DNA from 2 places in the Nostoc sp. CmiVER01 genome. Region 2 is predicted to be linked to the other one. Evidence: riboswitches for the same ligand, from Rfam matches in the RefSeq annotation. Region 2 holds a riboswitch; the other holds the start of a gene.
The links. A riboswitch is a leader RNA that binds a small molecule or an ion and turns the genes downstream of it on or off. The one in region 2 is predicted to bind cobalamin.
Positions count from the first base shown of each region.

Region 1: another riboswitch for cobalamin. It lies ahead of cobG (precorrin-3B synthase); the one in region 2 lies ahead of RMZ43_RS17855 (DUF1636 family protein).

Region 1 is NZ_JAVRBU020000015.1:94,449-105,908, reverse strand. It holds gene RMZ43_RS25195 (cysteine desulfurase family protein) at 1-54, opposite strand, end outside; gene RMZ43_RS25190 (type I restriction enzyme HsdR N-terminal domain-containing protein) at 60-686, opposite strand; gene RMZ43_RS25185 (hypothetical protein) at 797-1,375, opposite strand; gene bcp (thioredoxin-dependent thiol peroxidase) at 1,469-1,948, opposite strand; gene RMZ43_RS25175 (hypothetical protein) at 2,630-3,025, shown strand; gene RMZ43_RS25170 (FAD-binding domain-containing protein) at 3,160-4,011, shown strand; gene RMZ43_RS25165 (hypothetical protein) at 4,030-4,446, shown strand; gene RMZ43_RS25160 (XisI protein) at 4,608-4,943, opposite strand; gene RMZ43_RS25155 (XisH family protein) at 4,931-5,347, opposite strand; adenosylcobalamin-variant (AdoCbl-variant) riboswitch at 5,533-5,625, shown strand; gene cobG (precorrin-3B synthase) at 5,688-7,217, shown strand; gene RMZ43_RS25145 (precorrin-8X methylmutase) at 7,265-7,891, shown strand; gene RMZ43_RS25140 (precorrin-2 C(20)-methyltransferase) at 7,894-8,598, shown strand; gene RMZ43_RS25135 (aldo/keto reductase) at 8,748-9,755, opposite strand; gene RMZ43_RS25130 (SDR family oxidoreductase) at 10,019-10,795, opposite strand; gene RMZ43_RS25125 ((R)-mandelonitrile lyase) at 10,988-11,410, opposite strand.
Region 2 is NZ_JAVRBU020000009.1:367,112-378,571, forward strand. It holds gene RMZ43_RS17820 (SDR family oxidoreductase) at 101-835, shown strand; gene RMZ43_RS17825 (helix-turn-helix domain-containing protein) at 1,382-1,840, shown strand; gene gatA (Asp-tRNA(Asn)/Glu-tRNA(Gln) amidotransferase subunit GatA) at 2,026-3,486, opposite strand; gene RMZ43_RS17835 (acyl-CoA dehydrogenase family protein) at 3,625-4,827, opposite strand; gene RMZ43_RS17840 (mechanosensitive ion channel family protein) at 5,089-6,723, opposite strand; gene RMZ43_RS17845 (hypothetical protein) at 7,386-7,595, shown strand; tRNA gene RMZ43_RS17850 (tRNA-Val) at 8,288-8,361, opposite strand; cobalamin riboswitch at 8,462-8,625, shown strand; gene RMZ43_RS17855 (DUF1636 family protein) at 8,648-9,064, shown strand; gene RMZ43_RS17860 (cobalt-precorrin-6A reductase) at 9,067-9,810, shown strand; gene RMZ43_RS17865 (BMP family ABC transporter substrate-binding protein) at 10,037-11,179, opposite strand.

The DNA of each region.
Region 1 (11,460 bases), on a different contig from region 2:
TTCATCTACGGCTGTAGTAGCATGGCAATCAAGGTATATAGGACGAATAGACATAATTATTAACTCAAACTTTTACTCAAATTTTTTAATACACTTAGAACTTGATACAATTCGCTTTCTCGTTTTAAAAGTGTAAATTGGTCAGACATAGCATACTTTGGTTGATTCTCTTGGGCAAGTTTCAGGAAAATAAAATCACTACCATTTGTTACTAATCCAAAAGTAGGTTTGTCTTGATTAGGATTAGCCAACATATAAACAAGTGCTTGAGGTACGGCTTCTAAAAGAGAAAAGCTAGACCTTTTAGATTCAATTACTAACAACCAGAATTGTTCTTGAATAACTAAAATATCAATTCTACCTCTAATGATTTCTCCTTCATCTTCCGCAGAAATTTGTATTGATTCCTCGCCTCTCATATAAAAAGGATCATCATAAAATCCAGCTAAATTGAGTAAAGGAGATAAAACTACTAATTTCACCGTTTCTTCTGACAAAGGAGGACGTTTGACTAGACGGAGAAAATGAAGCTTGATTCTGTCTAAATCTTGCTTTTCTAAATCTGTAATTTCCGGTAAAGTATCGAACCAATCTGTAAAAAAACCTTCACTTTCAGTTTGTTGCAGACCAAATCTTGCTTCTAAATCAGCATGGCTGACATTATGAGCTTGGATGACTTGAACCATATTAGTTTTAATTGGCGAGAAGTTTAATTTCTTACTTCAATGATAGCATTGACAGTTTCCAGATAAATTTAATAACCAAAGTAGAATTTTTGTATTAATCCTCCCTCCATTTACTTTTTTATGGAAAAATACTTTCTAGTTGATTTCTTGAGTACTTGAAAGTAAGATCCAAATATTGTTAATGACAATAATATATAAACAAATGCATAATAAGCATTAGTGTAAAACAAGATTATAAACGGAATGAAAGTAGTTGCAATTGCAAAAACTATTATGAAAGCAGCGAAGGTAGTCCGATAACTTTCGATTAGTTTAGTTTCTTTTTCAAGATTAAAATTAAAAACCCTGGAATAATCTGCTTCGTTTAGCTCTTTCCTAATTTCTTCCTCATAGCCCTGGAGATTATCTGCAAAAAAAATAATGAAAGATTGCTTAATTAGGTTCCAGAATCCAATGATTGCAACAACTAGTAATAAACTCAAAAAACCTAAAAATAGAATTCCACTTTGATCAATCTTTGGGTTTGCTAAGACGATTGCATCTACAATTGGTTTCCAAAGGGCTATAGTTGCACCAATTACTCCCATTAACTTCAAATCTTCAAAGGCACTTTTGATATATTCTTCAGCTTTCTCACTTAATCGAACATACTCTTTATAGAGATACTCTAACCTTGAATTAGAATCCATACGAACCCCCTAGACGATGTGAACTCAATTCTATGAATTCAAATACTTAATCGCAAGGTTATAGCAAAAAAACATCCAGCAGCAACGACTCTTTCATATAGCTGCTAATTCCCGTAATTTAGTTAAAACTGCCAGAGCATGACCTTTGGTTTTCACATTCGGCCAAGCATAGACAATCATTTTATCAGGTGAAATTAAAAAAGTTGAGCGAGCAACACCCATATATTCTTTGCCCATAAATTTTTTTAAGCGCCAAGCACCGTAGGCTTCTGTCAAAATATGTTCTGGGTCACTCAAGAGCGTGATTGACAAGTTATGTTTGCTGATAAATTTACAATGGGATTTACCTAAATCTGGACTCACGCCTAAGATTTTCGCTCCTAGTGCGCTGAAATCTTGATACAACTCGGTGAAATCTTTCGCTTCGGTAGTACAACCGGGTGTGTCATCTTTGGGGTAGAAGTAGAGGACAACCCACTGACTGCTGAGGTCGTCAAGAGTGACTGAATTGCCATTTTGGTCAGGGGTGGAGAAATCTGGTGCTGGTTGTCCGACTTGGGGAATGTTGCTCATGATGGAAGTGTGAGAGATTGCGTAAGCGTAGCTCGTCGTAGACATCGCTTTAGAATTGTACATAGATTAAGCGATCGGCCGACGCATTAACATTGTATCGGGATGCATTAGCATTGCAGAGGCACGCATTAACATTCAATTGGGATGCATTGGCATTGCAAGGTATTGCCAAATTTAATTCGCTACGAATTAATGAAATGCTGTACTAAATCAAATCACTTTCAACAAATGCTTTAGCAAGTTATTTCAAATCAAGCAGAAGATATATTCTTAACTTAGTTTTGCTAAAAGCTGATATTTGTAAAAATAAATACTCCTTTGAGATAAGTAACTCAGTCGAGTATTTTTGTGAGAGTTTATGCAGCAGAAGCCAGATTACGGATGCAAAACTTTAAATAAATTATTTCAGTTGAAGTTGCATTGAAACTTCTGATTATTTAATTATCAGAAAAGCTCTCAAATCTTCTATCGCAAGACATATAAATTAGCAGTGTTAGACTATTAGTTTCAATGTGTTAATTAGCCATAGTATTGCCATAATTTTGTTATCATACTGTCATCCTGATATGCAATAATAAAACATTAGCTTTAATACATGGAGAGCTATATTTATTTTTAAAATAGTAGGCGGTGTGACAAATTTCCGCCCAACAATTTGTGATTAGACATAAGGAGAAAACGATGAGACAATTTACCCTGTTTACGCTACTGTATCTAGCAACGGGAGTTTGTCTAATGGCGATCGCCCTTCAGTATCCTGAGATAACTCCAAACCTGAAAGCAACTCTGCTAGTCAACGCCGGACTGTCATATCTTGTCGCTGTACTTAGTACCTTTGGGTTTTGGCGTCAAGCCGCACGCCAAAGCCAAGCTAGACGACTGCACCAACAGGCAGCTTGGAAACAGAATTTGGTGGCGATCGCACCCTGGCTTGTAATTGCATTGACGCTCGTTGCATCCCTCTCCAATCTGCTGCCTAACAATTGGACGACTGAAGCGCTCGTGAAAGCATCTATAGGGCTACCAATTATCTTGCTCAGTGCAGAACAACTCTTTATCAGAAGCCAATTTCGGTAGTGAATCCACAAACAAATCATGCACATTTAAAGTTCTCCCATCAGGTTGAGAGCGATCGCTTATATTTATCCGCAATAATAATGACTTAGCCTACAAATGTTTTTGTTTATTTATTCTCACACTTCAAAGTTCCCATGTCTAAAGATATGCAACGCGAATTTACCAACCGCGATGAGTTGGTAGCCTACCTCCGCGAACAATTCCCAGATGCGGCACAACGCGATGACCACATCAGTGAAACCGTTGGGGGACGAAAAGCTGCACAAAAAGCGCTGCAAAAAATCGATGCAGTAAGCTACGCCCAAACACGTAATTTTTTCGCAGGTGCAGTCACGCGACTTTCGCCTTACATCCGTTATGGCGTTTTGAGTTTGCGAGAAATTCGAGATTATGTCCTTGAACGGGTACAACAAAACGATGCTACGAAATTAATTAACGAATTAGGTTGGCGCGACTATTGGCAACGGTTATATGTCAAATTAGGAAATGGAATCTGGAAAGACCAGGAAGAGTACAAAACTGGTTACACTGTGGCTGAATATGCACCCGAATTGCCGCAAGATATCAGACAAGGAACCACAGGTAGGGTTTGCATCGATAGTTTTAGCCATGACTTGAGAGAAACTGGCTATTTACATAACCACGCCCGAATGTGGCTAGCGGCTTACATTGTCCATTGGCTGCGTATTCGTTGGCAAGCAGGAGCCAAATGGTTTCTCGAACACCTTTTAGATGGAGATCCTGCTAGTAATAATATGTCATGGCAATGGGTTGCCAGCACCTTTAGTCAAAAACCGTATTTTTTCAATCGTGAGAACTTAGAACGCTACACCAAAAGCATTTATTGCCAGAAATGTCCCCTTTACGGTCATTGTGATTTTGAAGGCAGCTATGAAGAATTAGAACAGCGACTTTTTCCCAAAGGGGAATTTAGCAAACAAGCCAATAGCCAAAGTTGGCAGCGTGGAAAGAAAGGTAAAAAGTAAGGTAAAAGACCAAAAAAGATGAATAAACCAATTGTTTGGATACATGGAGATTGCCTCAGTCCATACAACCCTGTATTACAAAAATATCCCGATGCGCCAGCTATCTGGGTTTGGGATGAGGCTTTGATAGAGGAATGGCAACTGAGTCTTAAACGCCTCACGTTTATTTACGAATGCTTGCTGGAGTTACCTGTTGTTATCCGTCGTGGCGATGTGGCACAAGAAATTTTAGTTTTTGCTCAAGAACATGATGCGAATTTAGTCGTCACAGCCGACAGTCCGAGTCCCCGATTTGATGATATCTGCAATCAAATGGAAGGTTCTATAGAAGTGGAGGTGCTAGAGGTGGAACCATTTTTTGACTATGATGGCTATATTGACCTCAAGCGGTTTTCGCGCTATTGGAAAGTGGCTCAAAATTATGTTTTTGAGTAGGGGAATTGTAAATATTATAGTTTGCGTAGGCGTAGCCCGCCGCAGGCATCGCTAAAGGCTCAGATTCTCCACTTCTGTTAAAAGTTTAGGATTTTTGGCACATCCTACAATAAGTATTGGGATATTCTATACTTGAAATTCCTCCCAATGACATAGCTTTTTTAACCCACACCAAACCCCGTGTATTGCCTTACTAATGGTTCATGAAATGCCAAAACAATATCTTCCTTTGGGATTCCTAACTTTACTAAGTCATTGGCAATACCAATCTCGGTACCGTCGTATTGTATCCAAATCTTCTCATCTTTGATATCGAGATGCAAAACACACCCATATTGCCGTCGTCGCCTCTTCCAGCCTACGTACACTAATTGATAGTGATCGTTAATAGAATCAAAAATAACTTGTTTTTCTATTTCACTCTTTGACGAACCTCGACTAGCATAAGCTGTCAGTAATTGTTGAATATAAGCTCGATATTGTTCTAATTTTTCCATCCTACAATCACCTCATTCACAGGATCGTAAACGATTAGCTTTAGTTGAGAGCGTTGAATAACAATTTGAATGAATTGCAATGCAAAGAAGCTGCTATAAGTTCCTAAAGGAACAGCTAAGTATAAAACTCGTTCTGGTTCTTGAATCTCTAGAGCAATTTTATAATTGAAACATTGACCTAATGCTGTATGAAATTCGTAAATATTTGATGCACCAAGAAAACTTTTAATCTCAACCGCTATTTTCTCTCCGGCTCTCTCAGCTGCTAATATCGGTTCTGCACCCAAATCAATGTACATTTCAACCCCACCGACTTCAATTTCTAGAGGATCATCTGTAATCACCCAACCTTCTTTTTCTAGTCCTTTTCTAACAGCATTATGAAAAATATCTCTTGCAGCCATTCAAATATAACTTTCTTAAATATGTAGATGAATGAAGTGCGGCTTCCCGCAGGGGATTACGAATTGGTATTGCTTTTAAATATAGCACTGGATATAAAAAGTCAAAGCCCTTGCGATTGATTGACTTTCCGCAATCCGTTAAAAATATGAAGCATTAAATTTTCTGACTACCTTCTCGTGCTAAATTACTAAAGCTTGGAGTTGGGAAACTCCGGTGAAATTCCGGGACTGTGCCGCAGCTGTGAGGGGATCGCCCAAGTCAGAATGCCAACTCTCAAGATGTCAGAGAAGACACACTCACCGTCTACTCCCTGCGTTGCACGGGGAAGGAGTTCCAAGTTTGCTTTCTAGATTTGCCACTTGTCCTGGCTTGTTTTATGCTACACCCGCCGCCGATGGTATATTATCTCGCATTAGAATACCAGGTGGAATTATTAATAGTCAGCAGTGCCGTGCGATCGCAGATATAGCAGAACAGTACGGTGGCGGCTATGTAGATGTGACTAATCGAGCTAATCTCCAAGTCCGCGAAATCCGCACGGGGATAAATGCTGAGGTTCTGAAACATCTACAGGATATAGGACTAGGTTCTCGTAATCCTGTTGTAGACCACATCCGTAATATTATGACCAGCCCAACTGCTGGTATTGACCCGCTAGAATTAATCGATACCCGTCTTTTTGTCCAAAGTTGGGATGATTATATTGCTGCACAGCCGGCGCTTTCGGAACTGTCGGCAAAATTTAGCGTTTGCTTTGATGGTGGTGGGATAATTCGGGTGTGCGATCGCTTGAATGATATCCTATTTGCTGCTGTCTTAGTTGATGGTAATGTTTATTTTCGCCTTCATCTCAGTGTAGGCGCAAAGGGTCAACCGCCCAGCGATATGGGAATTTTGTTATCACCAGAGCAATGTTTACCCGTCTTGGGAGCTTTGGCAGAGGTCTATCTAGCTCATAGTAATACTACAAGTAAACGTCGGCTACGGCTATTAGAGTTATTAAATACTTTGGGTTGTGAAAATTATCTCCAGGAAGTTCAGCAGCGTCTACCTTTTTCTCTTTTATGCAGTGACCTAACCCCCAACTTATTAAGGAAGGAGGAGGAATTCTCTACTCTTGTGCAAGGAGAGGGAAAGTATCAGCATATTGGACTCCATCCCCAACGTCAGCAAGGCTTATTTTACATTGGTGTCGTCTTACCCCTTGGACGATTGGAGAGTAACCAAATGCGAGGTTTAGCAGATTTAGCAACGAAATACGGTAGCGGCACTCTTCGATTAACCCCCTGGCAAAATCTACTGTTAACTGATATTCCTCAGCAATGGGTTAGCGATGTCCAAACTGAAATTGCTTTCTTAGGATTAGATTCTTCAGCAACCAACATCAAGAGTGCATTAGTTGCCTGTTCTGGAAAAAAAGGTTGCGCCGCTTCTGCCACAGATACCAAAGATCATGCATTAGGATTAGCAGAATATCTTGAAACTCGCGTTACTCTGGATTGCCCAGTTAATATCCACTTTAGCGGTTGCGAAAAATCCTGCGCCCAGCATAGCAAGAGTGATATTACTCTGCTTGGTGTCAGCATTGAGGCTGACAATGGAACTCTGGAAGCCTATCACGTTTATGTTGGTGAGAGCAAGGAGAAATTCGGACGTGAACTATATCAAAATGTAACTTTTGCCGAACTACCGGCATTAATAGAGCGGATGCTATGTATATATAAAATTCAACGTCTAAATTCTGATGAGTCCTTTGGGGAATTTGCTAATCGATATGCGATCGCCCAATTACAGCAGTTATTTAATATTATTCCTAAATCATTTGTAAATAAGAAGATTCCCAACTTTCTAGAGAAGTCGTCAATCTAAGCCTTTCAATTTTATTTGTCAATCCAAAATCTAAAATCCCAAATCGAATGCCCGACTATATCCGAGATGCCAACGAAATTTACCGCAATTCTTTTGCAATCATCCGGTCAGAAGCGAACCTAGATGTGCTGCCGATAGATGTAGCAAAAGTTGCTGTACGTCTCATTCATGCCTGTGGAATGACGGATATTGTCACTGACTTGGGATATTCACCAACAGCAGTACAATCTGCAAGGGCAGCACTAGCCACAGGAGCGCCAATTCTGTGCGATTGCCGGATGGTTGCCGATGGCGTTACCAGGCGACGGTTGTCTGCAAATAATCAAGTGATTTGTACTCTCAACGAACCGGAAGTGCCAGAAATTGCCCAGCGTCTGGGTACTACAAGGTCGGCGGCAGCCCTAGAATTATGGCGATCGCACCTGGAAGGATCGGTGATTGCAATTGGTAATGCGCCCACAGCACTATTCCGCCTATTAGAAATGCTCGATGAAGGAGTGCCGAAACCTGCTATCATTTTAGGCTTTCCAGTGGGGTTTGTCGGTGCAGCCGAATCGAAAGCCGCATTGGCAGCAGACAGCAGGAATGTACCATTTTTGACCTTACACGGTCGGCGCGGTGGAAGTGCGATCGCAGCCGCAGCAGTTAACGCCCTGGCAACGGAGGAAGAATGAATATGGAAAATAAAGGTCGTCTTTATGGAATTGGTGTCGGGCCAGGCGATCCCGAACTATTGACTCTGAAAGCACTGCGGTTATTACGTGCGGCTCCTGTGGTAGCTTATCAATCAGCCACAGATAAAGAAAGTATTGCCAGAGCGATCGTCGCGCAGTATTTACCTGGGAATCAAATTGAGGTGTTATTTCACCTCCCCCGCGCCTTGGAACCGGAAAATGCCAAGTCTATTTATGACAAGGAAATTGAACCAATCGCCGACCATTTAGCGGCCGGTCGAGATGTTGTAGTACTGTGTGAGGGAGATCCATTTTTCTATGGCTCATTCATGTACGTGTTCACTCGGTTATGTGACCAGTATGAAACAGAAGTTGTACCCGGGGTTTCCTCGCTGATGGCTTGTCCGGTAGCATTGGGTGTACCTTTCACCTACTACACCGATATTCTCACAGTCTTACCCGCGCCATTGCCAGCAGAAGAACTAACTACACATCTGCTGATGACCGACGCAGCCGCAATTATGAAGCTAGGTCGTCACTTTACCAAAGTACGAGATATCCTGCATAAATTAGGGCTAGCATCACGGGCAAGATATATTGAGCGAGCATCAACATCACAGCAACGCATCATACCTTTGGATGAAGTTGATCCAGATGAAGTACCTTATTTCTCGATGATTGTAATTCCAACTAAGAATCGACTATAAACCCGTCAAAAGAGGCAAGGGGGCAGGAGGCGGGAAAAACTGAGACGGAGCTTGTACTCCGCCCCAATTCAAACGGACAAAGAAGGACAGGGCAATACGAGATGCTACAACGATGCGACAATTGAACCAGAGAACACATTTTTTGCCGCTCAACGACCGGTCATTTGCTCCAACTTTTCAGGGTACCGAGCGCCTTGCACCGCGATCTTGGAGGCGGCATCATCGATGTTACGCAGATCGTCGGGCGTGAGTTCGACTGAGACAGCCCCGATGTTTTCGTCCAAGCGATGCAACTTTGTGGTGCCTGGGATTGGAACAATCCACGGCTTTTGAGCCAGCAGCCAGGCGATCGCAATCTGAGCAGGTGTAGCCTGCTTCTGTTCGGCAATGCTGCCAAGCAGATTAATCAGAGCCTGATTCGCCTTAAGAGCCTCTGGCGTGAAGCGAGGCAGGGTGCTGCGGAAGTCGGAACTGTCGAAAGTCGTGCTTTCATCGATCTTGCCAGTGAGAAAGCCCTTGCCCAGTGGGCTGTACGGGACAAAGCCGATTCCGAGTTCCTCAAGGGTCGGTATCACTTCCGCTTCAGGTTTTCTCCACCACAGCGAGTATTCACTCTGAAGTGCTGTTACAGGTTGAACTGCGTGAGCGCGACGAATCGTTTGCACGCCTGCTTCCGAGAGTCCAAAGTGCTTCACCTTACCCTCCTGAATCAGTTCCTTCACTGCTCCTGCAACGTCTTCGATCGGTACGTTCGGGTCAACCCGGTGCTGATAGAGCAAGTCGATTGTCTCGATGTTGAGTCGCTTGAGTGAACCCTCCACGACTTCCTTAATATGCTCCGGTCGGCTATTCAATCCGGGTGAACCCTTCATCCCACGAGGATCAGAATTCGGACTGATGTCAAATCCGAATTTAGTGGCAATGACCACTTGATCGCGGAAGGGAGCTAGGGCTTCGCCCACAAGCTCTTCGTTTAAGAACGGGCCGTAGACCTCGGCGGTGTCAAAGAATGTAACGCCGCGTTCGACGGCGGCCCGAAGAAGAGCGATCATCTCCTGCGTGTCTTTGGGTGGGCCATAGGAAAAGCTCATTCCCATACAGCCCAGCCCGATGGCCGAGACTTCTAAGTTGCTGTTTCCAAGTTTGCGCTTTTGCATTGTTATTCCTTTGAGGTTCCACCTCGGTTATGTAGATTTCAGGGATGCCATATCAATCACAAAGCAGTACTTCACATCAGACTTGAGCAGGCGATTGTAGGCTTCGTTGACTTTCTGGATAGGGTGCGTTTATACCGTTTCACTTTAAGGTTGATACATTTAGGCAAGCAGGGGAGCAGAGGAGCAGGGGAGCAGAGGGGAAAGAATTTGTATCAGGATTTTAGTGAAATGGTATTAGGGTTTGATCGTGTTGGCGACGAACATCACTGCACCGTTTGGCCGCCATCGATGACCATAGCGTGCCCAATGACGAAGGCAGCCGCGTCCGAACACAGCCAGACGACGGCCGCAGCGATCTCCTCAGGCTTGCCCATCCGTCCGACCGGCTCCTCCGCAATCACTTTCGCACGCCCTTCGTCCGTGCCACCGGTGAAGCGGCCCATCATCGGGGTGTCGATGTAGCCGGGACAGACGGCGTTGACGCGGATGTTCTGCGCGGCGTAGTCGAGGGCGGCTGCCTTAGTCAGTCCGATCACGCCATGTTTCGCGGCAGTGTACGCGGGACTGCCCTTGATGCCGATGATTCCCGCGCCTGATGACGTATTGACGATCGCGCCACGTCCCTGCTTGAGAATCAGGGGAATCTCATGCTTCATGCACAGGAAAACGCCACGGAGGTTGATGTCGATAATCCGGTTCCATTCCTCCTCCTCGTACTCTGCGGTTGGAGCCGCATTCCTCGGCTCGATGCCCGCGTTGTTGAAGGCGAAGTCCAGCCGCCCGAAGGTCTCGATGGTCTTGTCCAGAGCGGCCTTCACGTCCTCAGATCGCGTCACGTCGCACTTGAGAGCGATCGCCCGACCGCCGAGTTCCTCGATCATGCGGGCCGTTTCTTGATTGCCCTGTTCTGAAACATCAGCAACCACCACGCTGGAACCCTCACGGGCAAACGCCAGCGCCGTAGCTCGACCGATACCGCTCGCTGCTCCGGTCACAAACGCAACCTTTCCTGTGTAGTTTCCATTCTCGTTCGTTGTCATTTTTTACTCCTTGAATTTTTCACCTAACAAGGTCTTATACCAATTCGCAATGACGCTCGTTCCTCGCTAACGCTGCGCTAACGCAATGGGCTACGCTAATGCAATAAGAAACTTAGATGCAGCAAGATTTTCCTGAGTTATATCTGTTGCCTCATTTTGGAGAATTGGTCTTAAAACCACTGGATGCGGAGATCAATTAGGATATTGTTCGTCGCTGACTTTTTCGAGCCAGTCCACAGGCTTGCCGTCGAGCCATTCCTGAATAGCGATGTGCGTCATGGCTGTGGTTGCTGTAGCACCGTGCCAATGCTTCTCATCTGGCGAGATCCAGATTGTGTCCCCCGGTTGAATTTCCTTGATCGCTCCACCCCAGCGTTGTACGAGGCCACAGCCCGCCGTCACGATCAGGGTTTGCCCCAACGGGTGGGTATGCCATGCTGTCCTAGCACCAGGTTCAAACGTGACGCTAGCGCCAGACGTGCGGGCTGGTTCATGTGCCTCGAACAGGGGGTCAATGCGGACAGTGCCGGTAAAATAATCAGCCGAACCTTTGGCGGAAGGCTGTGAGCCACTTCTTTTGATGTCCATTTTCTTAATTCCTTTACTTGATGCCATTTTGGTGGCTAGCAGGCAAGTCTCTTTCCCAATCAAAACTGAGTTTTCTC
Region 2 (11,460 bases):
CGTTCTTGGCGTCTTGGCAGTTCGATAAATTAAGCTTTTCGGCAATTTTTGCGTAAGTCCTGTTTAATTCAAACCAACCTAAATAAAAAGGAAAATAACCATGTTAAACGTAGAAAACAAAGTTATTGTCATTACTGGAGCCAGTAGCGGTATCGGTGAAGCCACCGCTAAGTTACTCGCCAAAAACGGTGCAAATGTCGTTTTAGGGGCACGACGCACAGAAAAGCTAGAAAAAATTGTTGAAGATATCCACAATGAAGGCGGCACAGCAGAGTTCAAAGCCGTAGATGTCGCCAATCGTGAGGAGATGAAAGCATTCATTCACTTCGCTAAAGACAAATTTGGTCGTGTCGATGTCATCTTTAACAATGCAGGCGTGATGCCCTTATCGCCGATGAATGCCCTGAAAGTTGAGGAGTGGGACAACATGATTAACGTGAACATCCACGGCGTGTTGAATGGTATAGCTGCTGGTCTACCCATTATGGAAGCACAAGGCGGTGGTCAGTTTATCAATACCGCGTCCATCGGCGCACATGTGGTCGTGCCTACTGGCGCGGTGTACTGCGCGACAAAATATGCTGTCTGGGCTATATCCGAAGGATTGCGTCAGGAATCAAAGAATATCCGCGTGACAACAATATCCCCCGGTGTGGTTGAGACTGAACTCGGCTCTGATATCACAGAGGAGTCGGCAAAAGGTGCTTTGAAAGAATTCCGCAAAATCGCACTGACCCCAGATGCGATCGCTAGAGCCGTTTTGTATGCTGTGTCCCAACCGGATGATGTCGATGTCAATGAAATAATTGTCCGCCCAACAGCCAGCGCATTTTAACGCTGGAGAATATCAATCATAAATAGACAGATCGCACATTGAAGCAGAAATGGGTACTGTCAATTAGGCATTGAAAAGAGGCAGAGGGGCACGGTGCTGCTCTTGCTGAGGGGAAAACTCTTCTCCTTTGTTTCCTGCCCTTTTCTTTTGGTAATAGCGATCGCTGCAATTATCCCACTCCAGAGTAGCAGTTAGAAAAATACTTGTATTATTAATTGCATTTTATTGACTCTCACACCTTAAGTTTTTAATAAATATAAAGTGTCTATAGGAATCGGATTTAATTTTTGAATCACTTCTAGAGGTAAAGGATTGGGAACTGGGAAGAAGGAATAAGGGTGTGCTGAGTTTTGTTCAAAAATCAAATATGAGTTTTATATATTAACAATATATTTACTTAGTATAAGGCTTTAGCATTTTCCAATCTAGATTTCAAGCATTTTTAAAAAATTTCTCCTAAAAATCAATTATCCAGTAAAAATACGTATGCATATTTAAGGCTTCTGACTATATGAATAGTAGAATTAGCCCATACAGGAGAAGACAGTGACACTCTTAAATCAAGCTCAAGTAGAGCAGCTAAAGGAAGTAACTACACACTTGCGACAAGTAAGACAACAAAAATCTATATGCATAGAAGAAATAGCTGCAAGAACACTTATTAGAGCAGGTGTTTTGCAAGCTTTAGAAGAAGAACGATTTGAAGAATTACCTGAACCTATTTTTGTTCAAGGATTCATCCGTCGCTATGGAGATGCTTTAGGACTGGATGGAAATGCTTTATCACATACTCTTATAAGCAATGTAGTCTGCCAAGACTCCAAGAAGAATCAGAATAATTCAGGCAACAAATCAAATACGTATATACCTCTTGTTGTTACCTATATTCTCTTATTAGTAGCTGCATCTGTTGGTCTTTTACATACACTTAATCCATCAGAAATTACATCAGAATCCCTGACTCCAAAAGTCAATAGTCAACAGTCAATGGTCAGTAATCAGTGAATGGGGAGTGGGGAGTGGGGAACAGGGAGCAGGGGGAGATGAGGGAGATGAGGAAGCAGAGGGGAAAAGGGGACAAGGGGACAAGGTGACAAAAGTTTAGAACTTCCAACAAGTCTTTTCCCTTGTCCCCAATTCTCAAGAGTCCCCAATTCCTCTTTCCCATGCCCAATGCCCAATGCTTATTTTCAAGATATTTGCGGTTTACGCAGATGCCAAGTAGTGGATTGCTCATAAGCGTAAGCTACTTGAAACAGTAGGTCTTCTCGCAGGACATTGCCAATTAGCTGTAATCCTATAGGTAGCCCCTGATCGTCAAAACCACATGGCAAACTTAAACTAGGTAAACCAGCAAGATTCACAGGAATAGTCATCAAGTCATTTAAATACATGCTCAAGGGGTCGGTAGTTTTTTCCCCTGCTTTGAATGCTGTAGTGGGAGATGTGGGACAAACTAACACATCAACTAAGCCAAAAGCCTTTTCAAAATCTCGCTTAATCAGGGTGCGGACTTTTTGCGCTTTCAGGTAGTAAGCATCATAATAACCAGCCGAAAGTGCGTAAGTGCCAATCATAATTCGGCGTTTAACTTCTGTACCAAAACCTGTGGCACGGGTACGAGTGTACATCGATAGCAAATTATCTGCATCAGGGGCGCGATAACCATATTTAACACCATCGTAACGAGCTAGGTTTGCTGACGCTTCTGATGGGGCAATGATGTAGTAGGTGGGTAAGCCATAGCGAAAGGTGGGACAGGAAATTATATGAATTTCTGCTCCCAAACTTTGTAGTTGATCTACTGCTTTGGTAACAGCTTGTTCCACTACAGAGTCTAAACCTTCACCAAAAGTTTCTTTGATGATCCCAATTCTTAGCTGACCTCTAGGTTTAAAGTCTGGTTTTAAGCTGGCGGCGTAGTTGGGAATGGCTACTTTGAGGCTGGTAGAGTCTTTGGGATCATAACCTGCGATCGCACTTAATAATATTGCCGCATCTTCTACTGTGTTTCCAAATGGCCCAATTTGATCCAAAGACGAAGCGTAAGCCACCAAACCATAACGAGAAACCAAACCATAAGTGGGTTTCATCCCCACCACACCGCAAAAAGATGCAGGTTGCCGAATCGAACCGCCAGTATCAGAACCGAGAGCAACCACACATTCTTGAGCCGCCACCGCCGCCGCAGAACCCCCCGAAGAACCACCAGGAACTCGTGACAAATCCCAAGGATTAGCCGTGACTTGGTAGGCAGAGTTTTCTGTGGAACTACCCATTGCAAACTCATCCAAGTTGGTTTTGCCTACCATTACCGCGCCAACATCTGCCAGTTTTTGCGTCGCTGTTGATTCATAAGGCGGCACAAAATTTTCCAAAATCCGGGAGGCACAGGTAGTAGCAATTCCCTTGGTACACATATTGTCTTTAATCCCAACAGGAATGCCTGCTAGCAGCCCAATTTCTTCTCCCGCAGCAATTTTCGCATCCACAGCACCTGCCTGCTCTAATGCCCGTTCTGCGGTAACACATAAAAAGCTGTGTAATTTCGGCTCTAACGCTTGAATGCGCTCTAAAGCTTCTTGGGTAATTTCAACGGCACAACGTTCTTTCTTAACCAGCTGTTGGTGCAACTCGCGGATGGATGCCATGATTGCTCTCTTTGTGACTCAAGTCATTGATTTTAGTACATATTGGTCGATATTGGGTATTGGGCATTGGTCATTAATCAATAATTCTTCTCCCCCTGCCTCCCCTGCTCCCCCTGCTCCCTCATCCCCACTTCCCACTCACTTTACTTCCAGTACACTCTTCCCTAAAGATTGGCAAATAACATCATTTTGCGGTGTATGGATACGGCTACACAGAACGTCTCGGTAGTGTCGCTCTAAAGGATTCTTTTTTAACAGACCAGGATTACCAGTCAGTTCTAAGGCAATCTCTACAGCACGAATCGAGTTAGTTGTGGTGAGATATTTAACAGCTTGTGTCTGTAATCCTACGTTAGGCTCATACTCGCCCCGCTCAATATCTTGAGCCAAGCTATAAATCAATCTATTGTTAGCAAACAGCAGTGCTTCTATCTCACCCACAGCAGTTTGGAAGCGTGGCAGAGTTGCCAGTGGCTCTTTGAGATTAGAAGGCGATCGCTCCCAAAGATATTTTACCAGCCAGTCTCGCGCACTACTAGCAACACCTAGATATAAAGCACTTATTGTCAAACTGCCCCAAGTGGAAATTAGAGGATCAAAGGATGGCGCGGTTGATATGGGGTTAATATTCAAAGCATACTCTCTGGGGATTAATACATTCTCCAAAATGAGATCGTGGCTGCCTGTAGCTCTCATCCCCAAGTGATCCCAGGTTTCGATAATTTGCAAACCAGGCAGACCGCGCGGAACCAAAAAATTTCCAACTCGTGGTTCATCCTCAGTTGTCCGTGCCCAAACAACAAAGTAACTGAGGATAGGACTACCCGTAGTGTATTGCTTGTGGCCTGTTAAACGCCAACCCTCTGTTGTTGGCTCGGCAATTGTAGCAGGCAATCCACCTCTAGCTGGCGTTCCTAACTCAGGTTCAACACGGGCAGCATTGAGCAAGGCAATACCTTCAATTGATTCACGGCACAGCCGTTTATATACTTCTGGATGCCAGCGACGGCTACGGGCTGCATGGGCATGTTGGAGATAGTGCATTGTTAGTACTAGCGCCGTGGAAGCATCGCCACGCGCTATCCCTTCAATCACTCGGCAGATAGTTGCTAACCCCAAATCTTGACCACCTAATTCGCGGGGAATGGTGAGGCTAAGTAATCCTGCTTCATGCAAAGCTGTAAAATTCTCGAAAGGAAAGGAACCCTCTTTGTCATGTGCCCCTGCACGGGTGGCAAAGTCTTTCGCTAGAGCCTCTACCTGGTCAAATATATTATTTGGGAGAGTTTCTAAGCTTTTGGCTACAAAGGTGTCTGGCACTGCTTGCTCCAACTGTGACATAAATATTCCTTTAAAACTCACTTTACTACTGAATCCCATACTGCGAAAAACTGATGTTCCTGCAAACTTGAGATGCTTTCATCGGAGTTAAGCGATCGCAACTACTTGTAGCCTAAACCCTACTTTCTTTTCTGCTTCAGCATCTGACCTCAAACTCAGGTCTTTTGGTGATTTTTGGAATACTACTTAAAGTCGCTCGAATTTAAGTAATTAGTAATTATTACACAAACAGCTTTCTTAGAGCAAGCCAAGCATCCGAATTTACGTTTGATTTTGACTTGGCTTGATTGGATCTATGCGTTGTTGATGTTTTGACAATTGTTCAAACATTTGTATTAAGGCTAACTGCATTTCTGGCGTAAATTCCAATGTGCCAGAACGTAGATGTAAATCTAACTGAGGGAAAGGGATTTCAATTTGTCTTTGCTGTAAAGATTCGTAGATATTGTAGTATAAATCACTTTTGAGCAAGAATTGTTTATTAGGTTCCGCAGTCCATACTAATAACTCAAAATTTAAGCTGTTGTTGCCAAACTCTTTAAACAAAACTACAGGAGAAGGAGCTTGTAATACATTAGGATGCTTAGAGGCTGCTTCTAACAGAGCAGCTTGCACAACTTTGGGCTCTGAACTATAAGCAACGCCAAGGGGAAGATGAAGGCGAGAAATCGGGTTGCGGTGGCTCCAGTTGATTACTTCTTTTTCCAAGAAACGAGAGTTGGGTACAATGATTGAAACGTGGTCAAGAGTACGAATCTCGGTACTTCTTCCACCTATTCGCTCGACAGTACCTGTATATTCCCCAACTTCCACAAAATCTCCCACCTGAATCGGACGCTCAAATACTAGTACTAAACCACTGCCAAAATTCTTAGCAATATCCTGTAAACCAAAGCCAATTCCAACGCTTAAAGCACTTGCTAAGATTGTCAAAGAGCTAATGTCAAGTCCCCAAATTTGTAGCAATACCAGTGTGCCAATAAAAATTAGACCATATTTGAAAAGTATTACTATTGCTTCTTGAGCGCCACGATTTATTCCAGTAAAAGATAGAACGCGAGAGCGTAAAAAATTGGTCAAAGTTCCAGCAAAGATCACTAAGCCGAACAACAAACCAATCAAAATTATTAATTCAGTAAGAGAGTAAGGATTCTTGCCTAATGTCAGAATAGGTGAGGTGAAACTGGTGATCAGGATATTTGAAATTTGGTAGCTCCATTGACGAGTGAAAGGAAAGAGATTAGTGATATAAAGAATGGCGCTTATCCAAAGTGCGATACGCATACTCGCCAACACTAATTTGAAAAATAATTCTAATAATTTTAGTGGTTCTGAATTCGGTATCTCATTGTTAAGAGTAGTTAAGCGTTGTGAAGCTGCTCGGAAAAAGCGATGCTTAATCCATCCTAATAGCCAAGTGAATCCGGCAGTGATAAGTAAAATTACTACTGCTAGAAAAGTTGTTTGTTGGAGATAGGTTTTAGTTCGCTCTAAGCGAGCTTCTTGTAACGCTTCTTCAATTTGCCGCCCCCAGATGCTTGCCTGCTCATCAACTGTGCTACCCGGAACAGTATCTTGTTCTGTAACTGTTAATAGATAGCGATTATTTAGCAAAATAGTAGGTAGCTGGTTACGTTTTTCAATTTTGACTTGAATAGATTCAGAAGATTTAATCGCATCTTTTAGTTGTGAGTTGATTAAATTTGTCCGTTCTTGAGCGCTATACCGGCCAGAATCGCTGATTTTAAAAAGCTGTTGCCCATCCAAAATCACCGGAGCTTTATTTAATGCTTGAGCAACTACAGGAGTGAACCAGATAAACAAAACAAAAGTTAGTACTGCAATGAAAATATTGAAATATTTTGATGGCAGTCGCAAACGGTGATAATAACGCATTAGGATTTTAACAAGATAATTTTAGTCTAGCTAATTAATATTAGCTAGATTTTGTCACAATCAATTTTTTACCATAAAATAAAACCAATATAGCAGCAATCTACTTTGAGTTTTTAAATTACTCGCTTGCTGTGCCTTGGTGTTCGCGTTAGCGTTTTTGAAAGATAAGCCTCTCTGCAAAGAGAAGCTTCTCGCATAAAAGTGTAGCGCAAGTGCGATAAATAGAGAGTGGGGAATGGAGAAGAAGCTTTCTCAGAGGATACTTATTTTTTACAAAAATCAAATACGGCTTTTATAAAAATAACTTGATTTAGAGTTATATAACTGTTAACTTGCGGTAAGCCAAGGAAGGATTTATGTATTATTGCAGTGCCACAAAGAAGCGATGCTCTTGATTCATTTGTAATTGTTGCGATCGCTTTGTTCTAGAGGCAAGCCATCCAAATTCCGGTTCCTTAACGATGCCTGCGCCTACGCTATTCTCCGGCAGCAAGGGATTAGAGAGAAAATATCAAAGGTATAATTCTTATGCATCTTCCGAGAGAAGCCATTTAGCTGAAATATTTGTCATAATTCCCAGTAATTGCGGTTACATAGTTTTATTCATGTAATTTTAACACCCTAATTGAATATGACAACTTGATATTAAAGGAGAGTTTTTTATGTCAGTCCAAAACTTAGAAGATTTTTTTCACACACAATTAGTTAAACACGGTGTGAACTACAACTTGGCTGCACAAGCAGCTAAAATATTGGCTTCTGGCAAACCTGATGAGCTATTAACAGCAGAAGAGAAGTATTTGGCTACAGAAGTTTGTCAGCAGTGGTTCAAACAGCGTCAACGTCTAGAGCGACTCAATTCTATTTTATAGAAGTGACTAGGAAGATTTAGTAAAAATTGTGACTTTAGTTATATACCTTAAGGAGAAATTAGCCTTGAATATTTATCTCTAAAGAAGAATGAATAGAGTAGATTTGCAGAGTTAATTTAGAGCAGTAAAACAACAATGATTGAGCTTCCGCTCAATTTTGCAAAGTCCTTTGAGCATAGCTGCGCTTACCGCCTCCTTTAGAGAAGGCGATCGCAATTAATATAATGATGCCAGTTAATTAAGTGGACAAAACAGGTAAAGAACACGTCTTTGACAAAACTTGCAATTAGGCATTACACAATCAGCACCCTCTGATTATACAACGTTATTTAGTTTCAACATTCTTGCAACTTTGTTTAAATGCGATCGCTCCTATCATTTCAGATATTTCTAAAGGTTATAAATTACCCTATTCTCAGCTAACCATTGCTTCCGCTCAAGATAATCTGGTATAATATATGCCACCCTATGCCAAAATGCGGTGCTGTAATGCGGTTTAATGATTAAGCCCGAATACTTAAGATTTAAGATATAAATAAAAAAGTCCGTGCTACATATATTGCAAAGCACAGGGTAATTTTCCTAAGCAGAGTATTAAGTTTGCAGTAGTAGTTTTCAACCATAAAGTTGCCGTTGCGACAAAGTTATGGGTAAAATCACACAGCGACATTAAATTTGTGAATGTATAAAAATGGACGTAACTGGATTCGAACCAGTGACCTCTACGATGTCAACGTAGCGCTCTAACCAACTGAGCTATACGTCCTTAACCACACAATTATCAACAGTAACACATACTTTCTTGATTAAGCAAGATAAAGGTGTAAATCCATCTTATAAGCGAAGTCCCATTCGAGTAGGGTGTATGATCGATAAGGCTATTCGGTTCTGGTAGGGAGCAGCTACCAGAGGTAACGGGGAAAGTTCGGTGCAAATCCGGCGCTGTCCCGCAACTGTAAACCCATTTGAGATGTAATCTAACATCCCAAATAGAGTAAGTCAGGATGCCCGCCGAAATAGATTTATCAGTTCCACATATCTGCGAGTTACAGATGACTACTACTGTAAATATTTCTCCGACTAGTCCCTTGGGTGTTGCTGATCATACTTTATTTGTTTGCAAAACTTGTGCTAGCGTTTGGCAAGATGGAAAACGCTTAGGTGAAAGTGGCGGTGAAAAACTTCTATCTCAACTTCAGCAACTTGCACAAGATTGGGACTTACGAGATCAATTCCCAATTCAGGAAGTTGAATGCATGAGTGCTTGTAATCGTTCTTGTGTAGTTGCCTTTGCTGCTAAAGGCAAATTAACATATTTATTTGGTGATTTAGCTGTTGATGGTAGTGCATCTGCGGTACTAGAATGTGCTAGTCAATACTATACCAAAGCAAATGGTTTACTACCTTGGTCAGAGCGTCCAGAAGCGCTGAAAAAGGGCATTTTGGCAAAAATTCCACCTTTATCTTAATGATGCGTGTTTTGATTCTGGGTGGTACAGGAGATGCCGCAGAAGTAGCTGCCAAAGTCTCGACTATCCAAGGGTTAGAGGCAATCACGTCTTTAGCTGGGCGCACCCGGGAACCATCAGTACCGTTAGGCGATTTACGGATTGGAGGTTTCGGTGGTGTGCCTGGATTGGCTAGCTATTTGCGAGTCATGCAAATCGACTTATTAATTGATGCAACTCATCCTTTTGCTACTCAGATTTCTTTTAATGCGGCGGATGCTGCAACTGAAGTCGGAGTACCCCGTCTGATGTTAATACGCCCACCTTGGGAAAAAGCAAGTGGCGATCGCTGGATTGAAGTTAATAGTGTTGAAGCCGCCGCAGCATCTCTAGCAAACCAGGCACAGCGAGTATTTTTAACAGTTGGCAGGCAAGAACTCGCCGCCTTTGCTCACTGCGAGAAAATTTGGTTTCTGATGCGGATGATTGATCCTCCTACCAATGATGCTTTAGTGCCACCGGGAGTAATATTGTGCGATCGCGGGCCCTTTACCCTCAATAATGAAAGACAAATCCTGATTCATAACAAGATTGATACCATAGTAAGTAAAAATAGCGGTGGCGATGCAACAAAGCCCAAGATTATTGCAGCGCGAGAACTGGGCGTGAAGATTATTATGATAAATCGTCCAGCCATACCGCCAGGGGAGCAAGTTACTCATGTTGATGGTGTTTTGGCATGGCTATTTGACAAGTTGCACGACTAGTGTAATGAAGAAAAAGCCACCGATCAGAATCAAAGCCACTTCTTTCTATCCAGCATCTCAAATTTAAAAAAGAAATCCTAGTATTGCGTGTAGCGTCTCGCAGAGAAGGAGCGTCAGCGGCTTGCCGCAGGCTACCGCAAAGGCACAGAGAACACAGAGAGAAAGAGAGAAAATTCTAAAACTTGGTTTACTCAGCAAAATTGGGTTGGTCGAGTGTTTAGCAGTGCTAAGATTTCCCTTTAGGAATTGACCCTTCAATTCCTTCAACATACCAATCCATCGCCAGTTGTCTTTGATCATCCAAAACCTTACCTTTTGGCACTCGCACCACCCCTTTTTGATCTTTTACCGGGCCATCAAAAGGATGTGCAGTACCCTGAATAAACTCATCGCGCTTCACATTCACCAGTTGTTGCACATCCCCTGGAATTTCCTGATTCATTGGGGAAATATCCACCATTCCTTGACCAATTCCATCCCAAACCTCTTGAGATTTCCAAGTATTACTCATTACAGCCAAGGCTTTATCTGTATAGAATTTGCCCCATTTGTTAATAGCTGATGTTAGGTGGGCATTTTGACCAAACTTACTCATATCAGTGTTGTAGCCAAAAGCATAAATGCCTTTCTCCTGTGCCAATTGGACAACAGCACCAGAATCGGTATGCTGCGCCAGTACATCCGCACCTAAATTAACCAAAGCTTGAGCCGCTTCTCTTTCTTTATCTGGATCGTACCAACTTTGTACCCAAAGTACCTTAACTCTTGCTTGGGGATTTGTTAGCCTTACTCCTTGAGTGAATGCACTGATTCCCCGAATTACTTCTGGAATTGGGTATGCGCCAATAAAACCTACTATATTTGATTTTGTCATCTTGCCAGCAATCATGCCGGTTAAGTAACGCGGTTCTTCAACGCGTCCCAAATAAGTGCCAACATTGGCAGCACGTTTGTATCCTCTACAGTGTTCAAAGACAACATCACTAAAGTCTTTGGCAACTTTGATTGTTGGGTTCATGTACCCAAAGGAAGTTGTAAAAATCAACTTATTACCATCTAATGCGAGTTGCCGAATCACTTTTTGGGCATCAGCACCTTCGTTGACATTTTCCACAAAGGTAGTTTTTACCTTATCTTGAAGATTGGCTTCCATGTCTCTGCGACCTAAATCATGGGCATAAGTCCAGCCGAAATCACCCACAGGGCCGGCATAAACAAATCCCACCTTCAGAGGTTCATTTACCGCCACAGGTGATGCTGAAGGAGATACCTCACCCTGCAATTTGGAATTTTTGCCTTGAATGCAACTAGTTAAGGTAAAGCTAGATCCTGCTAAAGTGACATACATTAGAAAATTCCGACGATCCATATTTTATTAATAGGTTTACCTGTTAAAAAGATTTTTATGATTGCTGGTAATGGCAGACACGGTTTAGGTTAGCTATTTACTTAATTTTAACTGTATCTGCGGCTGGCGCAAGTTCATAAACGCGTGCAAATTACCTGTGCTGGGTAACTGAAACCAATCACCGATCACGTAAGAGAATACAAAGGCAGAGCTTCAGAAAGAGTTTTGCCACTAATAAAATTGTGAATTTCTATCTCTTAAAATTAGGCAGTAACATTTTAAACGCCGTTTTCTCTTGAAGA